DNA from 3 places in the Mesorhizobium sp. WSM4310 genome. Region 1 is predicted to be linked to each of the others. Evidence: riboswitches for the same ligand, from Rfam matches in the RefSeq annotation. Region 1 holds a riboswitch; each other region holds the start of a gene.
The links. Region 1 has a riboswitch for cobalamin ahead of FJV80_RS11880 (DUF1636 family protein). Riboswitches for the same ligand answer to the same signal wherever they lie in the genome.

Region 1 (7,757 bases):
TCGGTTCTCGACCAGGGCCATTCGCTCATCCTGTTTCCCGAGGGCACCCGCAACATGACCGACGAGCCGCTGCTGCCTTTCCGCTCCGGGCTCTACAATTTGTCGATGGCACGGCCGCAGGTCGAGTTGATCCCGTGCTGGATCGAGAACATGTCGCGCGTGCTGCCCAAGGGCCAGTTCCTGCCGGTCCCGCTTTTATGCCGCGTCGTCTTCGGCGCGCCGGTGGCGATTGCCCCCGGCGAAGAGCGGCGCGCCTTTCTCGAGCGAGCCCACGCCACGCTTCTGGCGCTCAACCCGCGTCCCGAACGAGACGATTGATGCGCCACGACATCTCCATCCTGATCATCGGCCTGCTGGCGGTGCTGACGACCGCCAGCATCGTGGCCGCGATACTTTCGGCACGGGCGCCGAAGCCACTCAGCTCGACTCTGGTCAATCTCACCCAGCGTATCAATGCCTGGTGGGTGATGGTCGCACTGATGACGGTCGCCTTCTTCTTCGGCCGGTACGGCCTGACCATCCTGTTCGCGCTGATTTCCTTCGCCTCGCTGCGCGAATTCGTGACGCTGACGCACACGAGCCGGAGCGACCATTGGGTGCTGCTCGGCATGTTCGGTATCATCATCCCGTTTCAGTACTGGCTGGTCTGGACCGCCTGGTACGGGCTCTTCGTCATCTTCATTCCGGTCTATTGCTTCCTGCTGATGCCGGCCATCACCGCGTTGCATGGCGACACCGAACGCTTTCTCGAGCGGATCGCCGCGCAGCAATGGGCGGTGATGATCTCCGTCTATTGCGTCAGCCATGTTCCAGCGCTGCTGACGCTCGACGTGCCGGGCTTCGAAGGCCGCAATTTGTTGCTGATCGCCTTCCTGGTCATCGTCGTGCAAGGCAGCGACGTGCTGCAATACATCTTCGGCAAGCTGTTCGGAAAACACCGGTTTTCGCCGACCGTATCGCCGTCGAAAACCTGGGAGGGCCTGATCGGCGGAGTGGTGTCGGCGAGCCTGCTCGGCGCTCTGCTGTCGTTCGTGACGCCATTCACGCCCCTGCAGGCGGCGTGTGTCGCCTTCGTCGTCTGTTCGATGGGGTTTCTGGGAGGGCTGGTCGCCTCGGCCATCAAGCGCGACCAGGGCGTCAAGGACTGGGGCCATCTGATAGAAGGCCATGGCGGCATGATGGACCGTACCGACAGCCTGATCTTCGCTGCCCCCATCTTCTTTCACATCGTGCGCTATTTCTGGACGGTCTGAGACGGCAAGCTCTGGCCTCTTTGTTTTAACGCAATTCCGGACGGAAAACCGCTTCACACTTTTCCTGAAATTGCTCTTGCGGTCAGAGCCGGTTTCTCACGACCAGCGTGACGACGAAGAGGGCGCCGAGCGAGCTGGTGATGATGCCGATCGGCAGTTCCTGCGGCGGCAGCAGGGTCCGCGCCAGAAGATCGCTTGCCAGCAGTAGCACCGCCCCGAACAGCGCACAGCTGGCGATCAGGCGCAGATGCAAGGGACCGACCAGCGGCCGCGACAGATGCGGGATCATAAGCCCGACAAAGCCGATGACGCCGGCAACCGAGACGAGAATTGCCGTCGAAAAGGCGGCGACGAGAAACGTCGCCCTGCGCATCCGCGCCACCGGCACGCCAAGGCTTTCGGCGGCACTTTCACCCGCAAGGAAGGCGTCCAGCCTGCGGTGGTTCCACAGCCCGTAGGCTGCAATCGTGCCGGCGCCCAAGGCGCCTAGCCAGACATTGTCCCAGCGCGCCAGCCCGAGCCCGCCCATCGTCCAGAACAGCACCGAATGGGCGGCGCGCTGGTCACCGGCAAAAACCAGATAGTTGGTCAAGGCCGTGAACAGGAAGGAGACGGCAAGGCCGGCGAGGATCAGCCGTTCGGGTCCCTGCCCCCTCACCCGCGCGACCAGCAGCAGGACGATGCAGGCGGCCAGTATGCCGCCGGTGAAGGCAGCGACCGGCAAGGTCCAGATGCCGAAAGTGTCACCAAAGACGGTGATGACGGAAACGGCACCGGCCGCCGCCCCCGACGACAGGCCGAACAGGAAGGGATCGGCAAGATCGTTGCGGGTCACCGTCTGCAGCAACGCGCCTGTTATGCCGAGGCCGCCGCCGACACACACCGCCAGGATCGTGCGCGGCAGCCTGAGATCGACGACGATCTTGCCGACCGGGCCAGACACCTGGTGTTCGTTCAATCCAACGGCCTGGCCAAGCGAGGCGATGACGTCGGTGAGTGGGATCAGCGTCGAACCATAGGCGATCGACAGCAGCACGAGGGCGACGATCGCCATCGTGCCCGCCACCATCGCTAGCGCGAATGCCTTGTGTCCCGAAAGCGCGCCGGATTTATGCCCAGGGGCAACAAGCATCAGAACGCTTCCGGATGCATCGCCCTGGCGATCTTGCCGATCGCCTCGATGTTTGCCGGCCCGGGCGTCAGTTCGGCATAGCGCAGCGCCACGAAGCGCTCGTTCTTGACCGCGTCCGTCTCCTTCATCGCCGGATGCGCCTTCAAGAAATCGAGCAGTTTCTTGTAGCCGCCGCCATCCTGGTAATCGAGCAGGATGAGGAACTGCGGATTGCGCGACGCCACGGTTTCCCAGTCCGTGTTGCCCCAGCTGGTGTCCATGTCGGCCATGATGTTGTCGCCACCCGCCGCCGCGATCATGGCGCTCGGAATGGCGAATTTGCCTGATGTGAACGGCTTGTCCTCGCCGGAATCATAGAGGAATACCCGCGTCCCCTTGCGGTCGCCAACCTTGGCGATGATTTCCGCGAGTTGCGCCTTCCAGCCGGAGACAAGCTTCTCCGCGTCCGCGTCCTTGCCGAAGATCTTGCCCAGCTTTTCGACATCGCCATAGAGCAGGTCCATCGAGGCGGCCGGACGGTTCTTGTCGAGATGGACGCAGCTTTCGGTCAGCACCAGGGTCTTGATGCCGTGCGGGGCGAGCGTGTCGGGCGTCACGTCGCCACCCGGCTTCATGCCATAGTACCAGCCGGCGAAGAAGAAATCGGGCTCGACGGCGACGAGGTTTTCGAGCGTCGGGTATTTGGGCGCCAGTTCCGGGATGGAACCCTGCTCGGCCTTGAACTCGGGGCCGACCTTGTACCATCCGGTGATGCCGGTCAGGCCGACGATCGACGGCTGCAGCTTCAGCGCGAAGGCCATTTCGGCCATGTTGAGATCATGGATGACGGCGCGCTTGGGCGGCGCGTCGAAGGTCAGCGGCTTGCCGCAGCTGTCGACGGTGACCGGGAAGGCGAAGGCTGCCGGGGCCAGCAGCAAGAAGACGAGCGACAGGGCGAGGCGTTTCACGGATTTTGCTCCTTGGCTGAACAGTGTCGGATGAGGGATGGGCTCGATCAGGATGGCGGCGCGGCGCGGTTCGGAACATCGAACACCGTGAGTTCGCGGTCTTCGGTCGGATGGCGCAGGCGAAACACGTCGACGCCGAAAATCTCGCGGATCAGCTTTTGCGTCAGCGCTTCGCGGGGTGCCGCCAGCGCATGCAGCCGCGCCTCGTTCATCACCGCGACCCTGGTGGCGAAGGGCGCCACCAGAGCCAGATCGTGCAGCACGGCGATCACCGTCATGCCGAAGCCGGCCACGAGCTCGAGCAGCTCGCCGCGGGCGCGCGGATCGAGATGGTTGGTCGGCTCGTCGAGGAACAGCACTTTCGGTTGCTGCGCGATGGCGCGCGCCAGTTGGGCGCGCTGGCGTTCGCCGCCCGACAGCGAGCCGATGGTGCGGCCAAGCAGCGGCAACAGGCCGGTCCGGCGCAACGCGTCGACGACGATGTCGCGCTCCTCGCTCCTGCGTCTCAGGCCGGCATGCGGGACGCGGCCGAGCTCGACATAGTCGATCACCGCCAGCCGCGGGTCCGGCTGGTCGGTCTGGCCGACGACGGCGATATGCAGGGCCCGCTCGGCGGTCGCGATACGGTCCAGGCGGCGCCCGCCAAGCTTCACCTCGCCCGCACTTGGCCTGAGCATGCCCGACAGCATGCGCAGCAGCGTGGTCTTGCCGGCGCCATTGGGGCCGATGATGGCAAGGCGATCGCCCGAGGCCACCGACAGGCTGACGGCGTGGACCAGATGCCGGCCATTGACCATGGCGCTGAGGTCGCGCGCTTCGAGGAGTGGCATTGTCATCGGCTGTTGCCCGGAAACTTGGCCGGCCCGGGAATGCGGGCCAGTGTCTTGCCGGCCAGTCGCGGCGGACGTTGTCCGGAATTGCACCAGCCGTCGGCGAGCGAGGCGTAAAGTCGGGCAAATCGCAGGAGATCGCCGGCGTCGGCCTCGGCGTCGATGGAGCCGAAGAGATAGGAGGCCTTGCCCGGCGCCTGGAAGGCCACCGTCAGCGGCCGCGCGCAGCCCGCCATGCATTCGACGCCTTCGACCGTGAAGCCATGCGCCACGGCGGGTTCATGGCAGGCTGCGAGCCGGGAGCGCAAATCGACGCACAGGCTTTCGCCCGACCTGATGCCGGTCGGAACGTCGCGGCAAAGCGTGCACACGATGATACGATGATCGATGGCGCCGTCCAACTTTCCGTCACTTTCAAAACTGGCGACGGAAGGATGTTGGCGAGCCGGCCGACAAGACCGACGTCCACGCCTCCTCCCGGCACACCCCGTCCGGTCAACTCAGTTGATGGCAGGTCTCCTGGCTCGCGGGTCTCGGCGCAATCCAGCCTTCCCAGCCTTGCCGGCCAGTGGCATGTCGGATCTTGCTCACCGCTTACAGTTGCGGGGGCAGCCACGGCCTCGACCTTTTGAGGTCTCACCGTGTTCCCTTTTCACCCCTTGCCTTTCGGCGCGGGGACCATCACGCACCCACCGTAGATTTCCGTCGATCGCATCGCAATGAGTTTTTTGCGACGCCGTCGCCACATGCTCCATATGTAATAACATTACGTTTGAAGCGATGTTTCGCGGCGATGTCAACCCCTGTCGTCGCGCAATGCGGCTTCGGCGCGGCTGCGGTTTTCAGCCGCGAGCGGTCACCAGGCAGGAGGCATGACACCTGGCCGCGGTCGCCGAGGAACCGGCCTATAGCTTTCTGAAAAAGCCTGACAGAATATTCGGACCCGCTTCGCCCGGCCGCAGTCTGATCCCGTCTTCAAAGCAATTCAGCGTCACGCATTCGAAGCCGTAATGCTCGAGGAGCGCCACCAGCGAGTCACGGTCGAAATGGTGCAGGTGCTCGTTAGGCAGACGCATGCGCCACGTCCGAAACCACGCTTCGCCGTCGGCGCCGAGTTCACGCCAGCGGCAGTAAGGGACGGCGATGGCCAGGTGGCGGCTCTGAAGGCGGGCGAGGAAACCCAGATCCGGAATGTGCTCGAGCACGTCGAACATGGCGACGAGATCCCACGAGCCGGCGAGCGCCTCGTCCCAATCGACAAAGCGGACGCCCTCGGGCAGCGGAAATCTGGTGATGTCGCAGCCGGCACAGTCGGCAACCCCGGTAATTTTGGCGGCCTCGACAAAGGTGCCGGTGCCATAACCAATCTCCAGCACGGATCGAGGTATCTCACCGGTGACCCCCAGCACCCAGCCAAGCCGCTGATAGCCGAGCTTGATGGTCCGGTCGCTCAGATCCTCGTAATAGGAAATGTACTGCTTGTCGTATTTGATCGGTGTGACGTCGATCTGGTGAATCACGCCAAACCGGTCGGCCTCGTAATTATCCAGCATTCGCGCCCCCTTGGGATTACGGATCCTTACATGACGGGGCTAAACGCAAAGTAAGCGACTGGGGTGGCGGGCCGAAGCTGGCACGAGCACGACCAGATCTAGCAATAGCAAAAAAGCAAGGCCCCGCGCGGGGCCCTGCTGTCTCAACCTCAGCGCCGAGCTCTAATCGCCCTTCACTTCCCCATCAGCTGCTTGGCATTCTCCGCCGTGATCGCCGTCGTCTCGACCGTTACCGTCGGCTCCACCGAGGTCGAGCAGTCGAGCAGGATCTTCTTCGACATCTCGATCGCTTCCTTCGCACCCGTCGGGTAGGTGAAGGTTGCCGCCCAGTCGCCCTTGGCGACGGCCTCGATGCCGCCGGCCGGTCCAGGCAGGCCGTCGGTGCCGATGATCTTGACGTCCTTGCTGGCTCCCTTGGCGGCAAGCAGCGCGCCGGCCGCCATCATGTCGTTGGAGGCATAGAGCACCTTGATGTCGGGATGCGCCTGCAGCATGGCGGCAAAGGCGGTCTGGGCTTTGTCCGGCACCCAGTCAGCGGCCTGCTCGGCGACGACCTGGATCTTGGCATTCCCCTTGACGCCGTCCTTGAAGCCGTTCAGCCGCTCCACCGCCGGCGTCGAGCTCGGCAAGCCTTCCAGCACCGCCGCCTCGCCGCCATCCGGCAGCAAGGTCTTGGCGGTGTATTTGCCGGCCTCGAGCGCAATCTTGTAATTGTCGCCGCCGATGAAGGCGGTGTAGTCCTTGCCGGGATCGCCGACCGTCTTGCGGTCGAGCTCGATGACCGGGATGCCGGCATCCATGGCGCGCTTCACCGCCGGCGTCAGCGGTGCCGCCTCGAAGGGCGAGATCAGCAGCAGATCGACTTTCTGGGTGATGAAATTGTCGACCTGCGAGGTCTGCGTGTTGACGTTGCCGGCGCCGTCGGCGATCTGCAGCGTGAAGCCCGGCACGGCCTTGGCCGCCGCCGTCAGTTCGTCATTGACATGCTGGCGATAGGGTTCGGCGTTGTTGGCCTGCGAGAAGCCGATGATGAACTGGCCGTCCTTGGCGCAGGCCTTGACCATCGGGTCGGCGGCCTGGGCGGCTCCTGCAATGCACAGGCCCGCGCCTGCCAGAAGCACGGCATGAAGCGTGTTCCTCGTTCCTTGTCTTGTGGTTTTCATACTCGCTCTCCTCCTCGTCGGGCCGGGGGGCCAGACCTTGGTTTGACTTCGACTTTGTTGCCGCCTTCCTCCTAACGACCCAACCCCTCGCGGCGGCGAACGAGGGATTGAAGCACCGCCGCCAGCACGATGATCGCGGCGGTCGCGAGCAACTGCATGGCGGGCGTGATGTTGTTCAGCTGCAGGATGTTGGCGAGCGCGCCGAGCATGATGGTGCCGGCAACGGTGCCGACCATCGAGCCGGCGCCGCCAAACAGGCTTGTGCCGCCGATGACCACGGCGGCGATCGCGGTGAGCTCGTAGCCCATGCCGTCATTGGCGCTGCCGAAATTGAACTGGCCGGCATGGACGATGCCGGCAAGGGCCGAGGCAAAACCGGTGATGGCATAGACCGAGATCTTCACCGTCGAAACGGGCACGCCCGAAATTCGCGCCGCGCGCTCATTGCCGCCAACGGCAAAGACATAGCGGCCGAAGCGCGTCGTGTTGAGCACGATCGTTGCGATCGCGGCAAAGACGATAAAGACGATGGTGGCGACCGGCACGGTGTTGTTGAACAACCGCTCGCCGAGGATCGCGAACACCGGCGGTGCCAGGCCCGGTCCGTCGCCATAGGAAATGTTGATGTACTGGTTGCCCGAGACGACCAGCGCCAGGCCGCGCGCCGCCTGCAGGCCGGCGAGCGTGACGATGAACGGTTCCAGCCGGAAGCGGGTGGAGATGGTGCCCTGGATGGCGCCGAAGACGATGCCCATGATAAGCACGGCGAGGATGGTGGGAATGAGCCCGACGCCACCCGAGATCATCATCGACGCGGTGACGACGCTGGACAGCCCGAGCACCGCGCCAACCGACAGGTCGATGCCGGCGGTGATGATG
Region 2 (7,757 bases), on a different contig from region 1:
CGCTGGGCGCGGGCTGTATGGCCGAGGGCGACAAATACTGTGCGCACGATGCCGGCCGCATCGAGACCGGCATCGGCATACATCTTCTCCGGCTTGGCGTGGTCGGTGAAAATGTCGGGCAGCACCAGCGGGCGCACCTTCAGGCCGCCTTCCAGCAGTCCTTCATGGGCAAGGAACTGCAGCACATGGCTGGCAAAGCCGCCGATGGCGCCCTCCTCCACCGTGACCAGAACCTCGTGCGAGCGGGCGAGCCGGCGGATCAGATCCTCGTCGAGCGGCTTGGCGAAGCGGGCATCGGCAACTGTGGTTGAAAGCCCGGCCGCACCGAGTTCCTCAGCAGCGATCAGGCAATCCTGGAGGCGCGTCCCGAACGACAGCAGCGCCACCTTTGTGCCTTCCCTGACGATGCGGCCCTTGCCGAGTTCGAGCACCGAGCCGCGCTCCGGCATGTCGACGCCGACGCCGTTGCCGCGCGGATAGCGGAAGGCGATCGGGCCATCATCGTAACTCGCGGCGGTGCGCACCATGTGGCGCAGCTCCGCCTCGTCGGCGGCCGCCATCACGACAAAGCCCGGCAGGCTTGCCAGGAAGGTGGTGTCGAACGCGCCGCAATGGGTGGCGCCATCGGCGCCAACGAAGCCGGCGCGGTCGATCGGGAAACGCACCGGCAGCTTCTGGATGGCGACGTCATGGACGACCTGGTCGTAGGCGCGCTGCAGGAAGGTCGAATAGATCGCCGCGAACGGCTTGTAGCCTTCGGTCGCGAGACCGGCGGCAAAGGTCACCGCATGCTGTTCGGCAATGCCGACATCGAAGGTCCGTGACGGGAACACTTCGCCGAACAGATCAAGCCCCGTGCCGCTCGGCATGGCGGCGGTGACGGCGACGATGCGGTCGTCCTCGCGGGCTTCCCCAATCAGGCTTTCGGCGAACACCTTGGTGTAGGCCGGTGCGTTGGCCGGCGCCTTGGCCTGCGCGCCGGTGATGACGTCGAACTTGTTGACGCCGTGGTACTTGTCGGCGGCGGCCTCCGCCGGCGCGTAGCCCTTGCCCTTCTGGGTGACGATATGGATCAGCACCGGGCCTTCGCCATTGTCGCGGACGTTTTTGAGCACCGGGATCAGATGTTCGAGATTGTGGCCGTCGATCGGGCCGATATGGTAGAAGCCGAGCTCCTCGAACAGCGTGCCGCCGGTGACGTATCCGCGCGCATGCTCGACAGCCCTCGTGATCGCACGATCGGCGCGCTTGCCGAGATAGGATGTCAGCTTCTTGCCGAAGTCGCGAAGGCCGGCATAAGCCTTGCCCGAGGCGAGACGCGCCAGATAGGCGCTCATGGCGCCGGTGGGCGGCGCGATCGACATGTCATTGTCGTTGAGGATGACGATGAGCCGGGCATCGAGCGCGCCGGCATTGTTCATCGCCTCATAGGCCATGCCGGCCGACATGGCGCCGTCGCCGATGACGGCGATGACGTTGTTGCGGCCGCCGGAGAGGTCGCGGGCGGCTGCCATGCCGAGGCCGGCCGATATCGATGTCGAGGAATGCGCGGCGCCGAAGGGATCGTATTCGCTCTCTGCGCGGCGGGTGAAGCCGGACAGGCCGCCTTCCTGGCGCAGCGTGCGGATGCGGTCGCGGCGGCCGGTCAGGATCTTGTGCGGATAGGCCTGGTGGCCGACATCCCAGATCAGGCGATCGTCCGGGGTGTTGAAGACATAATGCAGCGCCACCGTCAGTTCGACCACGCCGAGGCCGGCGCCGAGATGGCCGCCGGTGCGCGACACGGCGTCGACCAGTTCGAGGCGAAGCTCGGATGCCAGTTGCGGCAGCTCGCTCTCGTCAAGCGCGCGCAGATCCGCCGGGATGCGGACCTTGTCGAGAAGCGGCGTATGCGGCGTTGCGTTCACGGGAGCTCAGGCTTTCTGTTCAACGGCGGGATAAGCCGCCGGCCGGCGAAAGTAAATGCGTGTCGGTGACGCGGATCTATCAGGTCCCCTCGCCGATTTCCTCAGCTTTCCGGCAGCGGGATGAACTCTTTCTCATCTCCAGGAACGATATCGAAGCGTCCCGTCTTCCATTCCTGCTTGGCCTGTTCGATGCGCTCCTTCGACGAGGAGACGAAATTCCACCAGATGTAGCGCTGCGAGCCGAGCGAGGCGCCGCCGAAAAGCATGAAATGCGCACCGGTTTGCGACGATATGATGATCTCGTCACCGGGCCGGAACACCAGGAGCCGCTCTGCCGGAAAGACGTCGCCCGAAATCGCGACCTCGCCTTCCAGCGTGTAGATGGCGCGCTCTTCCGCGTCGGCCGGAATCTTTATGCTGGCGCCCGGAGCCAGCCTAAGGTCGGCGTAAAGTGTCTCGGAATCGGCCCTTACCGGGGAGCGCTGCCCCTGGAAATCGCCGATGACGATGCGGCCGCGGACGCCTTCGGCATCGATCTCGGGCAGCCGCAAGGCAGCGGTGTTCTCAAACACCGGCGCCACTTCCTCCTTGCCATCGGGCAAGGCGAGCCATGTCTGCAGGCCTGAGATCGACATCGGCGCGCCGCGCAATTCCTCCGGCGTGCGCTCGGAATGCACGATGCCGCGGCCGGCGGTCATCAAATTCACGTCGCCGGGCTGGATCACCATTTCGGTGCCCAGCGAATCCCGATGCCTGATCCTGCCGTCGAACAGATACGTCACCGTCGACAGGCCGATATGCGGGTGAGGACGGACATCGAGAGCCTGGCCTGCCCGCAGGATCGCCGGACCCATGCGATCGAAGAAAATGAACGGCCCGACCAGCCGCCGCCTGGCGGTCGGCAGCGCGCGACGCACCTCGAAGCCGCCAATGTCCTTGGCGTTCGGGATGACCATCAACTCGATCTGGTCGCTGGCAAAGGCGTCGCCGGCTTCAGGGTCTTTCCCGGGAAAGAAGCTCATGGACTCTCCTTGTCAGCGGTCGAGGGCCACTTGGCGGCATCAGGCAAAGCGGATCGCCGCCTTTGCCCGCAGTTTGGCCGCCACCTCTTCGCGATTGCGCGGATGCTGGTTGGTTTCAAGCGAATCGAGGAGTTCACGCGCCGATGCCGCGATGGCTTCGACCGCATGATCGAACGCATGCTGGTTCTGTTTCGACGGCCGTGTCGTTCCGCTCAGCTTGCGGACGAACTGAAGGGCTGCGTCGCGCACTTCGTCATTGGTTGCGGGCGGGTCAAAATTGAACAGGGTCTTGATGTTTCTGCACATCGCTTCCGTATCTCCTCTTGTCCTGGAGCCGTTTCAATCGGGACGAGCTTAATTCTCAACCATGATCGTGTCCAAAAACCGGAAAGGCTGCTCCGTGCCTCAGTCCGCGTCGAGCGGTTCTGTTCCGACCGGCTTGCCGTCGCGCGACAGCCTGATCTTCTCGACCTTGTCCTCGGCGGCCTTCAGCAGCCGGTCGCAATGCGCCTTCAGCGCCTCGCCGCGCTCGTAGATCTTGATCGACTGGTCGAGCGGCACGTCGCCACGCTCCAGATCATCGACGATCTTCTCCAGCGCGTCGAGTGCCTGCTCGAAGCTCATCGCCTTGACGTCTTCGTTGGTTTCACCAGCCATCATTCATCCTTTCATCAGTCGCCCGACATGGGCGGCGACCGAAAATGCCAGTCCCTGCAGATCGTAACCGCCCTCAAGCAGGCTGACGAGCCGGTTGCCGCTGTGGCGCGCGGCGCGCTGCATCAGCTGGCCGGTCGCCCAGTCGAAATCGTCCTCGGTCAGGTTGATCTCGGCCAGCGGATCGCGGTGATGCGCGTCGAAACCGGCCGAGATGATGATCAGGTCAGGCGCGAAATTGTCGAGCGACGGCAGCACCCGCGACAGGAAGGCATCGCGAAACACCTCGCTGCCGGTCTGCGGCGCCAAGGGCGCGTTGACGATGTTGCCGGCGCCGGTCTCGGTCTTCGCGCCAGTGCCGGGATAAAGCGGCATCTGGTGCGTCGAGCAATAGAGAACCGAGGGATCGTCCCAGAAAATGTCCTGCGTGCCGTTGCCGTGATGCACATCCCAGTCGACGACGGCGACGCGCTCGGCGCCATGCTTCTTCTGCGCATAGCGCGCGGCGATCGCCGCCGTGTTGAAGAAGCAGAAGCCCATCGCGGTGGTCTTTTCGGCATGGTGGCCGGGCGGCCTTGCGGCGACGAAGACATTGTCGGCGCGGCCTGCAAAGACGTCGTCGACGGCGGCGTTGGCGGCGCCGATCGCGGCGATCACCGCCTGCCAGCTCTTCGGGCTGGCGGTGGTGTCGGCATCGATGCGGGCAATACCCTCCTCGGGAATGGCGGCACGCACACGGGCGACGAAATCGGCGGGGTGCGCGTAGAGGATGGTGGCCTCGTCGCCCTCCGGCGCCTTGGCACGATCGAGCGCGGCAAAAGCCTCGTCGTCGAGCACGCGCTCGATGGCGCGCAAGCGGTCCGGCCGCTCGGGGTGGCCGGGCGGCGTGATGTGTTCGAGGAAGATCGGGTGCGTGTAGAGACGGGTTGTCATGCTCCCTATCTAGTGCCGCGGCGCCGCGATGGCCATGCATTGCGGCTCGATCACTGGGGAAAATCGCGCCTGCGTCCATTGGCGCCGCTGCGGGGATTGGCGCGGCCGAGGCTTCGGCGTAAGGTCGCGCCACTGCCTGGTGCCCGCCGCGAGCGGGAGAATCGGGAACACGGTTGAATTCCGTGGCGTGCCCAACGCTGTGAGGGGGACCGCGCCGGTAACTGCCACTGTCGATGACGGGAAGGCACCGGACGCGGGTTGATCCCGAGCCAGAAGACCGGCCTGGCAGGCATCGTCATCCGCATGGTCAGGCGGCTGGCATCAGAGCAAACTGCGTCCAGTTGGATGCACAAAGTGCGCTCTGACGGTGTGGAACTATTGCAATCGCAAGGGGACGAGCGATGCCGGAACACATGACCGCTCCTGGGGGCGACGGATTTGACCAGATGGCGCGCGACGCGGTCTATCGCGCCATGTTCACGCGGCGCGACGTGCGCAGCCATTTCCTGCCCGACGCGCTCGACGACGAGGTGTTGGCGCGGCTTCTGCTTGCCGCCCATCACGCGCCATCGGTCGGCTTTATGCAGCCATGGAATTTCATCGTCATCCGCGACGCCGCGCGACGGGCAGAGGTGCGCGACCTGTTCCTGGCCGCGCGCGAACAGGAACTGCCTGAAATCGAGGAGGAACGACAGGCGCTCTACCGCAAGCTGAAGCTCGAAGGTATCTGCGAAAGCGCCCTCAACATCTGCATCACCTGTGACCGTCGGCGCTCGCAAGGCTCGCCACTGGGCCGCTGGCACAATCCGGAAATGGATCTCTACAGCACGGTCTGCGCGGTGCAGAATTTCTGGCTGGCCGCGCGTGCCGAAGGCGTCGGCGTCGGCTGGGTCAGCATCATCGAGCCGCAAGCGTTGAAGAGCCTGCTGGCCATTCCCGAGCATGTGACGCCCGTCGCCTATCTCTGCGTCGGCCGGGTTTCCGAGTTCGCATCCAAACCAGACCTGGAAACGCATGGCTGGGGCCGGCGGCTGCCGCTGCCCGACCTGATCATGAGCGAGACTTTTTGCGGGCAAGGCGAGGCGCCACTGAAATCGACCGTGGCCCGCCTCAACGCCTCCGATGTCGCGCCGGCGACGACCTGCCCAGCCGATCAGTTCGTCGCGCCGGCCGTGCCCCAGCGCGAGCCACCAAAGGAGGCCAGCGCCTTGTCCTTCAGCTCCCTGAACTTCGACGACGCCTCGGCCAGCCTGATATCCCAGGCCGGATCGGGCACCTGGCCGGCGATGGTCTTGAAATAGACCTGCATCAGGCAAGCGATGGCGAAGGGCTCGATGAAGGCCGCCTTGAAGGCCCAGGCAAAGACGATGGCAAGCACGAAGGCCCAGCCGGCGAGTTGTCCGGGCATGATGAAGAGAACGGCGCTGGCCGGAGCCAGCATCAGCAGGAAGATGACGAAAGACACGCCCCACATGATGACCGCCAGCCAGACGGCGTTCTTGACCATGGTCTTGCCGTTCTGGGCGTAGAGCACGACGCCTTGCCGCGCCGTCTCGAAGGGTGAGGACGAGTTGATGCGGATGTTGTAGCCGAGGATGATCTCGTCGACATAGGTGAGCGACAGGCGGATCACCGTGTTGATGAAGGAGACCAGACCGCTCAGGCCCGGAATGGGCAGGAAAGCAGCGATGCCGCCGAGCAGGCCGGTGATGGCGCGGATGGCGCCCTTGACCAGCTGGTCGACGACGAAAAGGATGTTGGCCTCGGCGAAACGCTCGGTCACGACCTGCCTGGCATAGGCGATCTGGTTCTGGCCGTCGGGGACATCCCGGCCGTCGATCAGATGGACCATCACGGCGATATGGCCGGCCTTGACGACGTAGAGGATATATTCGCGGATCCAATAGACGGCGATCGAAACCACGCCGAAGCCGACCACGCCGCCCCACAGGGCAAAGGACATCGGCCCGTCGGGATCCGTGGAGATATGGCCGACGCCATAGCCGACCGACGCTCCCGTGCCGGTCGCCACGATATAGGCAAGCGTGATGCCGAAATAGACGATCATGCGAAAGACAATGAAAGGCCAGGTCCGCATCATGATGGACACCGACCTGCCGATATCGAAATCCCACATGCCCGAATCTCCCCTCAGAGATGGCTGGGAAGGATGCGCTCACCCCGAGGATTGTCAATCATGAGCGGTGGACAGCGGTGCGCAACGGGGATTTAGCTCTGTTTCGACGCTGGTTTTCTGAGCAGTCCTTCGAGCAATTGCTTGAACGCCGCAACCACGATCTTCGACGTCGCTTCGGGGTCGTTCGAATTGGCGATCCGCTGCGCCGCCTGGCTGCTCGCCCCGTTGATCAGCCGCGCGGCGGTCTCGGGGTCGACGCCCGGGACGACCACCCCTTCCCCCTGCAGCGCGGTCAGATGATCGGTCATTGAACCGACGCAGGCATTGGCATTCGACCATTGCGCGGGATCGCCCAGTACGGCCGGACCGTCGCGGAACATAATGCGCTGGATTTCCGGCTCCAGCGCCATTTCGATATAGGTCGTGCACTCGTCGACGAAATGCTGCCAGCGGGTCGGCGCTCTCGACGCGACCTCATTGACCCGAGCAGCCATCTCGCCGTCGATTTCGGCGATAACCGCCTCCAGCAGTCCCTTTTTGTCGCCGAAATGGTGGTAGAGGGCGCCGCGCGTCAGCCCGGCCGATGCCGTGAAATCATCCATCGACGCTTCGGCATATCCGATCGTGCCAAAGGCCTGGCGGGCCGCGGCGATCAGCTTGGCGCGCGTCTCGGCGATCATTTCCTTGCGGGGTCTGTGCATTTCCGTCTGGTCCTATTCCCATACGTTCCGTATGCCAATTGACATACGTCGCGTATGCTCTATCTAATGATCATACGCTTCGTATGTAATTGTCGAACCGCCCTTTGTCGAGGAACCCCATGCAAAACCCCTATTCGGAAATCTTCCGCGCCCCTGGAGCGAGGGGCTTTGCGGCCGCCGGCTTCATGGCGCGCCTGCCGATCGCCATGGCGCCGATCGGCATCGTGGCGATGCTGTCGCAGACGCGTGGCGAATACTGGCTGGCGGGTGCTGTCTCGGCGACATTCGCGCTGGCCAACGCATTCCTGGCGCCGCAAATATCAAGACTGGTCGACCGCCTTGGCCAGACGCGGATCGTCGTGCCCACGACAGTCATCTCCGTGCTCGCCTTCATCACGCTGGT
Region 3 (7,757 bases), on a different contig from region 1:
CTCGATCCCCTGCTGCGCTTTCACGCCTGCCGAAAAATGGTGCTTGGTCACGCCCATCTCGGTGACCAGATCGGCCGCCTCGACCAGCGCCGGCTTGGCGTTGCGGCCGGTGACGACGACATGCAGTCCCTCGCGGCGCGCCTTCAGCGCCGCAACTACCTTGTCGAGATCGAGATAATCATAGCGCAGCGCGATGTTGAGTTCGTCAAGCACGACAAGGCTGATCGAGGGATCGGCGATCAACTCCAGCGCCTTGGTCCAGGCAGCCTCGGCGGCAGCGATATCGCGCTTCAGATCCTGCGTCTCCCAGGTAAAGCCCTCGCCCATTGCGTGCCAGACGACGCGGTCGCCGAAAGCGGCAAACGCATCCTTCTCGCCGGTATGCCATTTGCCCTTGATGAACTGCACGACGCCGACGCGCTTGCCGTAGCCGAGCATTCTGAGCGCCAGGCCGAAGGCAGCCGTAGTCTTGCCCTTGCCCGGACCGGTGTTGACGATCAGCAGCCCCTTTTCGATCGTCTTGGCCGCCACCTCGGCGTCCTGCACCGCCTTGCGCTTGGCCATCTTGGCGCGATGGCGTTCCTCGTCCTTATTGTCGATGTCGGTCATGTCATTTCACCTTGAGCGGCAGCCCCGCCACCATCAGCAGCACGGTGTCGGCGATCGCCGCGACTTGCTGGTTGAGCCGTCCGGCGTCGTCGCGAAAACGGCGCGCCAGTGCATTGTCGGGCACGATGCCTTGGCCGACTTCATTGGACACCACGAACCACGGCCCGCGCGGCCGCGACAGCACGTCCCTCAGCCGCCGGCATTCCAGCTCGAGATCGTGATCGGCCAGCATGTGATTGGTCAGCCACAGCGTCAGGCAGTCGACCAGCACCGGCCGGTTGTCGGGCAAGGCCTCAAGCGCGCCGGCAAGGTCAAGCGGTGCGTCGACTGTTATCCAGCCCGCGCCGCGCCGCGAGCGGTGCAGCGCGATGCGCTCGCGCATCTCGTCGTCATAGGCCTGCGCCGTGGCGATGTAGATCCATGGCGAAGGCAAGGCCGTCGCCAGGATTTCGGCGTGCGCGCTCTTGCCGGAGCGGGCACCGCCGATGATGAAGGTCAGCGAGCTTCGATCAGGCAAAGCTGTCGCGCAGGCTGGTCGCGGTGCCGGTGAAGCGTCCGCGCACAACGCCGACGACAGCGCCGAGCACCAGCCAGAACACTAGACGGGTGAGCGTTGAGGCCACGATGAACTGGTGATGCAAGCCTTCGGGGATTGGCGTCACGAAGCTATCGGGTTGCGGCGCGCCAACGATATGCGGCGCCACGATAAGAGCAATGCCAAGAAGGGCAAGAGGCAGTGACTTGCGGAACGCGATCAGCCCAAGGCCGGCGGCAGTCGCCACCACTGTCAAAGTCCACCAGATTTGGCGCTGCAAGAGATCGGCGTCAGGCATTGCCGGCAGTTTCGGCGGTAGGCCGAGCCCAGGTGCCAAAGTGAATATAGCGAAGCCAGCTAGGCCCCAGAAGACACCCTGCCGCCAGTTGCCGATACCGCCCATGAATTCGGAGACAGCGACCAGGATCAGCGCAAAACCGATACCGCTGACGATGTTGGCAAGGACATTGAAGGCGAAGCGCTCGAAACCGTCGGCCGGAGCCCAGCCTTCGTCCTCGACCGGGGCGGCCGCCTCCGCAGGAGCCGGGGCCGCGCCGCTCATGGCATTGTCAGCCGGAACGGCCGAGCTCATGGCGTTGTCGTTTGTGGTAACAGCGGCGTGGTCGTGGTGATGGCCGCCGCCGGCCTTTTCATAGACTTCGGCCTTCAGGATCAGTGGGTCGGTCGCGTAGGCTTGCATGCAGGCGAGCGCAATGCCCCCCACGAGCCCTGCGATCGCCGCGATGAACACGACGTTGCGAAACAAATTCATGATGTCAGGCCTTCGTCAGTGGCAGGGAAAACCCATCGAATGGCGATAGTCGTGAGCCGCATTGTGGACCGCATCGATATGCGAGAAGCCGACAAAGCCGATGATGAACGTGCCGAGCAGCGCGGCAAGCGCCAGCTGCATGAAGCGCGACTGCGAGGAGACGGAGGCGCCGAGGGAGACGGAAGCGGTATTCATATCTTGTCCTTTCACCCTCCACCCGAGGGCCTGTCAGTTTTGCCGTCGTCGGCAGGTCTCCTGGCTCACGGATCAGCGCCCTTCCCCACCTTCCCGAAGACGAATCTTCAGTGGCATATGGAGAGGACTACCGCACACAGTTGCGGGGGCAGCCACGGCATTGGGCAAGAATTTCGCCCGCACCGCATTCCCTCTTGGCTCCAAAACGGAACCGACGACTGCATGACTATAGGGAAAATCGCGACACGCGGCAAACCAAATTCCGCCGGCAAACAGCGCGATTGCGCCATGCCGTTTCCAGGCGCGACAATTGACAATTCTCCTGGCTGGGTGTCGGCTGACCGCTTCACAGGAAGCCAGCCATGCAGCCCACTGCCAGCGAGCGCGCCCCTTACAATGGCCTGACCCAGGCCGAACCGACCCTGCCCTCATCGGCCTATTGGGACGGTGAGAGCTACCAGCTCGACCTCGACGCCATCTGGTACAGAAACTGGCTGCTCGTCTGCCGCGAGGCCGATCTGGCAAAGCCGCTGGCCTTCCGCCGGTTCCGCATCGGCACGCAGGACATCATCGTGCTGCGCGACGACACCGGCGCTTTGCGTGCCTTCCACAACACCTGCCGCCATCGTGGCTCGCAGCTTTGCCAGGAGAGCGAGGGCCGGCTGAAGGCGCGGCTGATCACCTGCCCCTACCATGCCTGGTCCTATTCGCTGCGCGGCGACCTCGTGCGCGTGCCATCTAAATCGCTGCCTGATGGATTCGACAAGGCCGACCATCCGCTCTACCGCGTCGCGCTCTCGGTGTGGCGCGGCTTCGTCTTCATCAATCTGCAGGAGGATGCGGCGGGCTCCGCGCAGGCCTCCTTCGACCCGGCCTCCGGCGATCTCGGCAACTGGCCGCTGGAAACGCTGGTATCGGGCCATGTGCTGCGCAAGGTGATGCACTGCAACTGGAAGATCTTTTGGGAAAACTTCAACGAGTGCCTGCACTGCCCGGGCATCCACAAGGACCTGTCGCGGCTGGTGCCGATCTATGGCCGCGGCCTGATGAGCCGGCACGATGATCCCGAATGGACGCGCCACGCCGACAATGACGCGCCGGAATTTTCCGGCGGCCTGCGCGCCGGCGCCGAGACCTGGTCGCGCGACGGCCAGACGCACGGGCCGGTCTTCTCCGGGTTGACGCCGGCCGAACGCGCCGCCGGCCAGACCTACGCCACCAGCCTGCCCTCGATGTTCATCGTCGGTCATGTCGACTATATCAGGACGGTACGCCTGGTGCCGCTCGGTCCCGAGCAGACGCAGCTTGTCGCCGAATGGCTGTTCGCGCCCGAGGCGCTGGCCGCGACCGACATCGACAACATCGTCGCCTTCGGCACACAGGTGCTGGAAGAGGACGCCGCCATCTGCGAGGTCAACCAGAAGGGCCTGCGCTCGATGCGCCACCGGGCCGGCGTGCTCATGCCCGAGGAGTATGACCTGCACCGTTTCCACAACTGGGTGCGCGAGCGCCACGCGGCGCTTGCACCAAAGCCGTGATCCTCACAGTGACTTCGGCAGGTATCGCCACGTGACAAAACCGCAAACCGCCGCGAGCAGACCAAGCGTGACGAACACCGAGCCCAGCCCGAAGAAGGCGAGCACCACCGAATAGACCAGCGGCGGCGTCAGTTCGGAAAAATCGAGATAGGTGCGGTAGACCGCCGCCATCTGCGCCCGTTCATAGGAGCGCACCGAACGCATGAAGGCGGTCGAGCCCAGCGCGTCGAGCGCTATGGTGAAGAAGGCGCCGCACAGCAGGAACGCGCCGGTGAGCAGCGGGACGCTCTCTCCGACCGTGCCTGCCGCCAAAAGCATCGCCGACATGGCGAAATAAGCGAATGTCATGGTGCGCCGGCCGCCAAAGCGTTTTCCGGCCTTGCCCCAGAAGATCGCCATGAAGAGCAATGCGTTGCCCGCCGAAACCAGCAGGCCGCCGGCCAGCTTGCCCTCGCCGGTGATCACCATGAACAGCGGCCCATAGACGAAGAACGTCGTCCAGAAGCAGGAGCGGCCGAAGGCGATCAGCCAGGCAAGCCTCAATCTGGGCTGCGCGACGAAGCGGCCGATATTGGCGAGCGGATTGGCCGGCCGTGTCTTGCCGGGCCGGATCGACGGATTGTCGCCCAGCCGATAGGTCCAGAACAGCGCCAAGAGCGCTAGCGCGAACACCGCCACCGCACCATGCGCGGCATAGATACCGAAGCGCGTGTAGAGGAAGATGCCGAGTGTCGGCCCACCGGTCCAGGCAAACATCGACCACGCCATGCGCAGCGATTCGGCCTGCATGAAGTCGGTCTTGCGGATGTGGTCCATGATGTAGAGGTTGAGCGTGATCGAAAGCGCGCTGGCCCCCATGACACGGCACAGCATCCCGGCCAATTGCCCGGCCAGCGTGTGGGTGACGAAGAACAGCGAGCCGATGGCGAGCAGGCAGGCGCCTGCGGTGTAGACCCAGCGCCGGGCAAAGCGGCGGATCAGCATCGGCATGAACAAGGTTACCGACAGGCCGAGCAGCGCCACGATGGTGTAGAGGATCGAGACGATCTGCTCATTGTGCAGGATTTCGTAGGCCTGGATCGGGATGACGCTCGACACCGTGGCGCGGGCAAAGGATTCGACCGCATAAAGCGAGGCGAAGGTGCGCGCATCCGCGGCCCTGAGGGCCGGGAGCCAGATTGGATGGCGCACATGGGTGGACATTGCTTCCCCAAAGCAGAATCACCGGCCAAATCTGCCTTGGCCGTTCCCGGACGATTAAGAGGAAACCGACGCATAGGCCGTGAAAAGCGAAGTCGGTCAACGACTTCCCGGCACTGGCCTAAAGCGTCGCTTGATCCAACGCCCCGGCTTCTTCTGTCCGGTCCAACCGTGATAGTTCTCACGCGGGGCTGAATCAGATCGCGAGACCATGACCATCCATACGCCGACCGCACCCGTTCCGGAGCCATCCAGGCGCATCGTCGCCATCGACATCGTGCGCGGCATCGCGCTGCTGGCCATGGCGAGCTACCATTTCACCTGGGACCTGGAATTCTTCGGCTATACCGATCCAGGCCTCACCGCCTTCGGCTGGTGGAAGATCTACGCGCGCTGCATTGCCTCGACCTTCCTGTTCCTGGTCGGCGTCAGCCTCTACCTCGCGCACGGCCAGCAAATCCGCTGGAACGGTTTCTGGAAACGTTTTGCCATGGTCGCCGGAGCGGCGATCGCCATTTCGGTGGTAACCCGTATCGCGACGCCGGACGGATTCATCTTCTTCGGCATCCTGCACGAGATCGCGCTCGCCAGCCTGCTCGGCCTCGCCTTCCTGCGGCTGCCCGCCCTGCTGACCCTTGTCGTTGCCGCGCTGGTCATCGCCGCGCCCGTCTATCTGCGCTTCGAAGCGCTGGACCATCCCTGGCTGTGGTGGATCGGCCTGTCGGCGATCAACCCACGCTCCAACGACTATGTGCCGCTGTTTCCGTGGTTCGGCGCGGTGCTTGTCGGCATCGGGGTGACGAAACTCGTCTCAGCCTCCGGCCTGCGAGTCCGCCTGGCGAACCTCATGCCAGGCCGCTGGGCCAATCCGCTGGTGTTCATCGGCCGCCACAGCCTCGCTTTCTACCTGATCCACCAGCCGCTGCTGATCGGCTGCGTCTGGCTGTTCTCGCAAGTCATGCCGGCTCAGGTCGAAACCGTGCAGGTCAATTTCCTGAAAACCTGCCAGCGTTCATGTGAGCAGACGCGCAACGCGACCTTCTGTTCGAGCTATTGCAGTTGCATGCTGACGACGCTCGAGGGCGAGGCCGCGCTTGATCGGCTCGAGAACAACGACCAGACTGCGGAATTCCGAGCGCATCTGGGCGATCTGGCCGCCAGCTGCACGGGCCAGACCGAGGACAAGATGAACGAGGGAGGAACGCAATGACCGGAACCCAGCCGAAGCCCGGCGTGATACCGTGGCCGCCGGTGATCTACGTCGCAGCAATCGCCATCAGCGTCATTCTCGGCCTGCTCTATCCGCTGCCCTGGATCGGCGATCTGCTGGGCGACCTGCTGTTCGCGGCCGGCTGGGTGGCGCTGCTCGCCGTCGCGGCGCTCTGGTTCACCGCCATCCGCACCATGGTCCGGGCCAGAACGACGCTCAACCCCAATGCAGTGCCGGACCACCTCGTCACCACAGGGCCATTCGGCGTCACCCGCAACCCGATGTATCTCGCCAACACGCTGCTACTAATCGGCGTCGCCTTTGTCACGGGGATCGTATGGTTCCTGCCGCTGGCGTTCATCGCGGCCTTCGCCACGCAGAAGGTCGCCATCGAGCGTGAGGAAAAGATGCTGGCGGCGAAGTTTGGGAAGAGATATCGCGATTACGCCAAAATGGTGCGGCGCTGGATCTGAGCCGCGTTACGTATTGACGCCGAGCTCAACCAGCCGCTCGACGCAGGACTCCTCCGCCTGGTCGAGTTCGGCCAGCGTTTCCTCGAGGTCGCGGCGTTTTTGCCTGAGATCCTCGCGCTTTTCCTCGATGCGCTTGATCATCAGCTTCAGCTGCCCGACCTCGCCCGGCGGCTCCTTGTACATCTGGATGATTTCGCGGATCTCGTTGATCGAGAAACCGAGCCGCTTTCCGCGCATGATCTGCCGGATGAGATGGCGGTCGGACGGGCGAAACAGCCGCGTACGGCCACGCCGCACCGGCTGCACCAGCCCCTCGTCCTCATAGAAACGCAGCGTCCGCGTCGACACGTCGAATTCGCGGGTCAGTTCGGTGATCGAGTAATATTCCCGCATTGTCGCTCCATGCCCGAACCCCGGGGCAACGCCAGGCGGCGCTGCCTCCCGTCCCGAACCAAACCCTTGCCCGCCGGAATCGACATGGCCCCCGCACGAGCCTCGCACGGCATTTACGTAAAAGTCAATTGAGGCTACCTGACGCCGAACCACCAGCTTGCGAGGCCGAGGAAGGCGAAAAAGCCGACGCAGTCGGTGACGGTGGTGACGAAAACCGCCGACGCCACGGCGGGATCGATCTTGAATCGGTCGAGCATGAGCGGGATCAGGATACCGGCAAGGGCGGCCGCGAACATGTTGATGATCATCGCCGCGCCGATGATCCCGCCCAGATTGGGATCACGAAACCACAGGGCGGCGACGATGCCGATCAAAACGGCAAAGACAACGCCGTTGATGAAGCCCACACCCATTTCGCGGCGGATGATTCGGGCGGCGTTGTAGATGTCGAGATCCTTCGTCGCCAGCGCCCGTACGGTGACGGTCATGGTCTGCGAACCAGCATTGCCTCCCATGCCGGCGACGATCGGCATCAGCACGGCGAGCGCCACGATCCGCTCGATCGTGTGGTCGAACAGCCCGATCACCGATGCCGCCAGGAATGCCGTGACAAGGTTGACGAGCAGCCAGGGAACGCGCGAACGCGAGGTTGCAAACACCGTGTCGGAGAGTTCCTCGTCGCCGACGCCGCCCATGCGCAGCAGGTCTTCCTCGGCCTCCTGCTGAATGACGTCGACGACATCGTCGATGGTCAGCACGCCGACCAGCCGCTCGTTCTCGTCGACGACGGCGGCCGACAAGAGGTCGTACTGCTCGAATTCGCGCGCCGCCT

Region 2: another riboswitch for cobalamin. It lies ahead of bluB (5,6-dimethylbenzimidazole synthase); the one in region 1 lies ahead of FJV80_RS11880 (DUF1636 family protein).
Region 3: another riboswitch for cobalamin. It lies ahead of FJV80_RS05240 (CbtB domain-containing protein); the one in region 1 lies ahead of FJV80_RS11880 (DUF1636 family protein).

Annotation. Positions count from the first base shown of each region.
Region 1 covers NZ_VFTA01000008.1:172,818-180,574, forward strand. The annotation lists gene FJV80_RS11855 (lysophospholipid acyltransferase family protein) at 1-318, shown strand, start outside; gene FJV80_RS11860 (phosphatidate cytidylyltransferase) at 318-1,253, shown strand; gene FJV80_RS11865 (iron ABC transporter permease) at 1,336-2,385, opposite strand; gene FJV80_RS11870 (ABC transporter substrate-binding protein) at 2,385-3,332, opposite strand; gene FJV80_RS11875 (ABC transporter ATP-binding protein) at 3,380-4,168, opposite strand; gene FJV80_RS11880 (DUF1636 family protein) at 4,165-4,563, opposite strand; cobalamin riboswitch at 4,654-4,860, opposite strand; gene FJV80_RS11885 (class I SAM-dependent methyltransferase) at 5,068-5,715, opposite strand; gene FJV80_RS11890 (substrate-binding domain-containing protein) at 5,889-6,878, opposite strand; gene FJV80_RS11895 (ABC transporter permease) at 6,950-7,757, opposite strand, start outside.
Region 2 covers NZ_VFTA01000001.1:348,752-356,508, reverse strand. The annotation lists gene dxs (1-deoxy-D-xylulose-5-phosphate synthase) at 1-1,907, opposite strand, end outside; gene FJV80_RS01690 (pirin family protein) at 2,009-2,929, opposite strand; gene FJV80_RS01685 (DUF2277 domain-containing protein) at 2,969-3,235, opposite strand; gene FJV80_RS01680 (exodeoxyribonuclease VII small subunit) at 3,335-3,586, opposite strand; gene FJV80_RS01675 (histone deacetylase family protein) at 3,590-4,516, opposite strand; cobalamin riboswitch at 4,637-4,817, shown strand; partial or broken gene bluB (5,6-dimethylbenzimidazole synthase) at 4,918-5,496, shown strand; gene FJV80_RS01665 (hypothetical protein) at 5,670-6,653, opposite strand; gene FJV80_RS01660 (TetR/AcrR family transcriptional regulator) at 6,746-7,354, opposite strand; gene FJV80_RS01655 (MFS transporter) at 7,474-7,757, shown strand, end outside.
Region 3 covers NZ_VFTA01000003.1:74,516-82,272, forward strand. The annotation lists gene cobO (cob(I)yrinic acid a,c-diamide adenosyltransferase) at 1-609, opposite strand, end outside; gene cobU (bifunctional adenosylcobinamide kinase/adenosylcobinamide-phosphate guanylyltransferase) at 611-1,126, opposite strand; gene FJV80_RS05235 (CbtA family protein) at 1,119-1,916, opposite strand; gene FJV80_RS05240 (CbtB domain-containing protein) at 1,932-2,111, opposite strand; cobalamin riboswitch at 2,144-2,342, opposite strand; gene FJV80_RS05245 (aromatic ring-hydroxylating dioxygenase subunit alpha) at 2,474-3,649, shown strand; gene FJV80_RS05250 (MFS transporter) at 3,653-4,852, opposite strand; gene FJV80_RS05255 (DUF1624 domain-containing protein) at 5,061-6,059, shown strand; gene FJV80_RS05260 (isoprenylcysteine carboxylmethyltransferase family protein) at 6,056-6,532, shown strand; gene FJV80_RS05265 (MerR family DNA-binding transcriptional regulator) at 6,539-6,925, opposite strand; gene mgtE (magnesium transporter) at 7,060-7,757, opposite strand, start outside.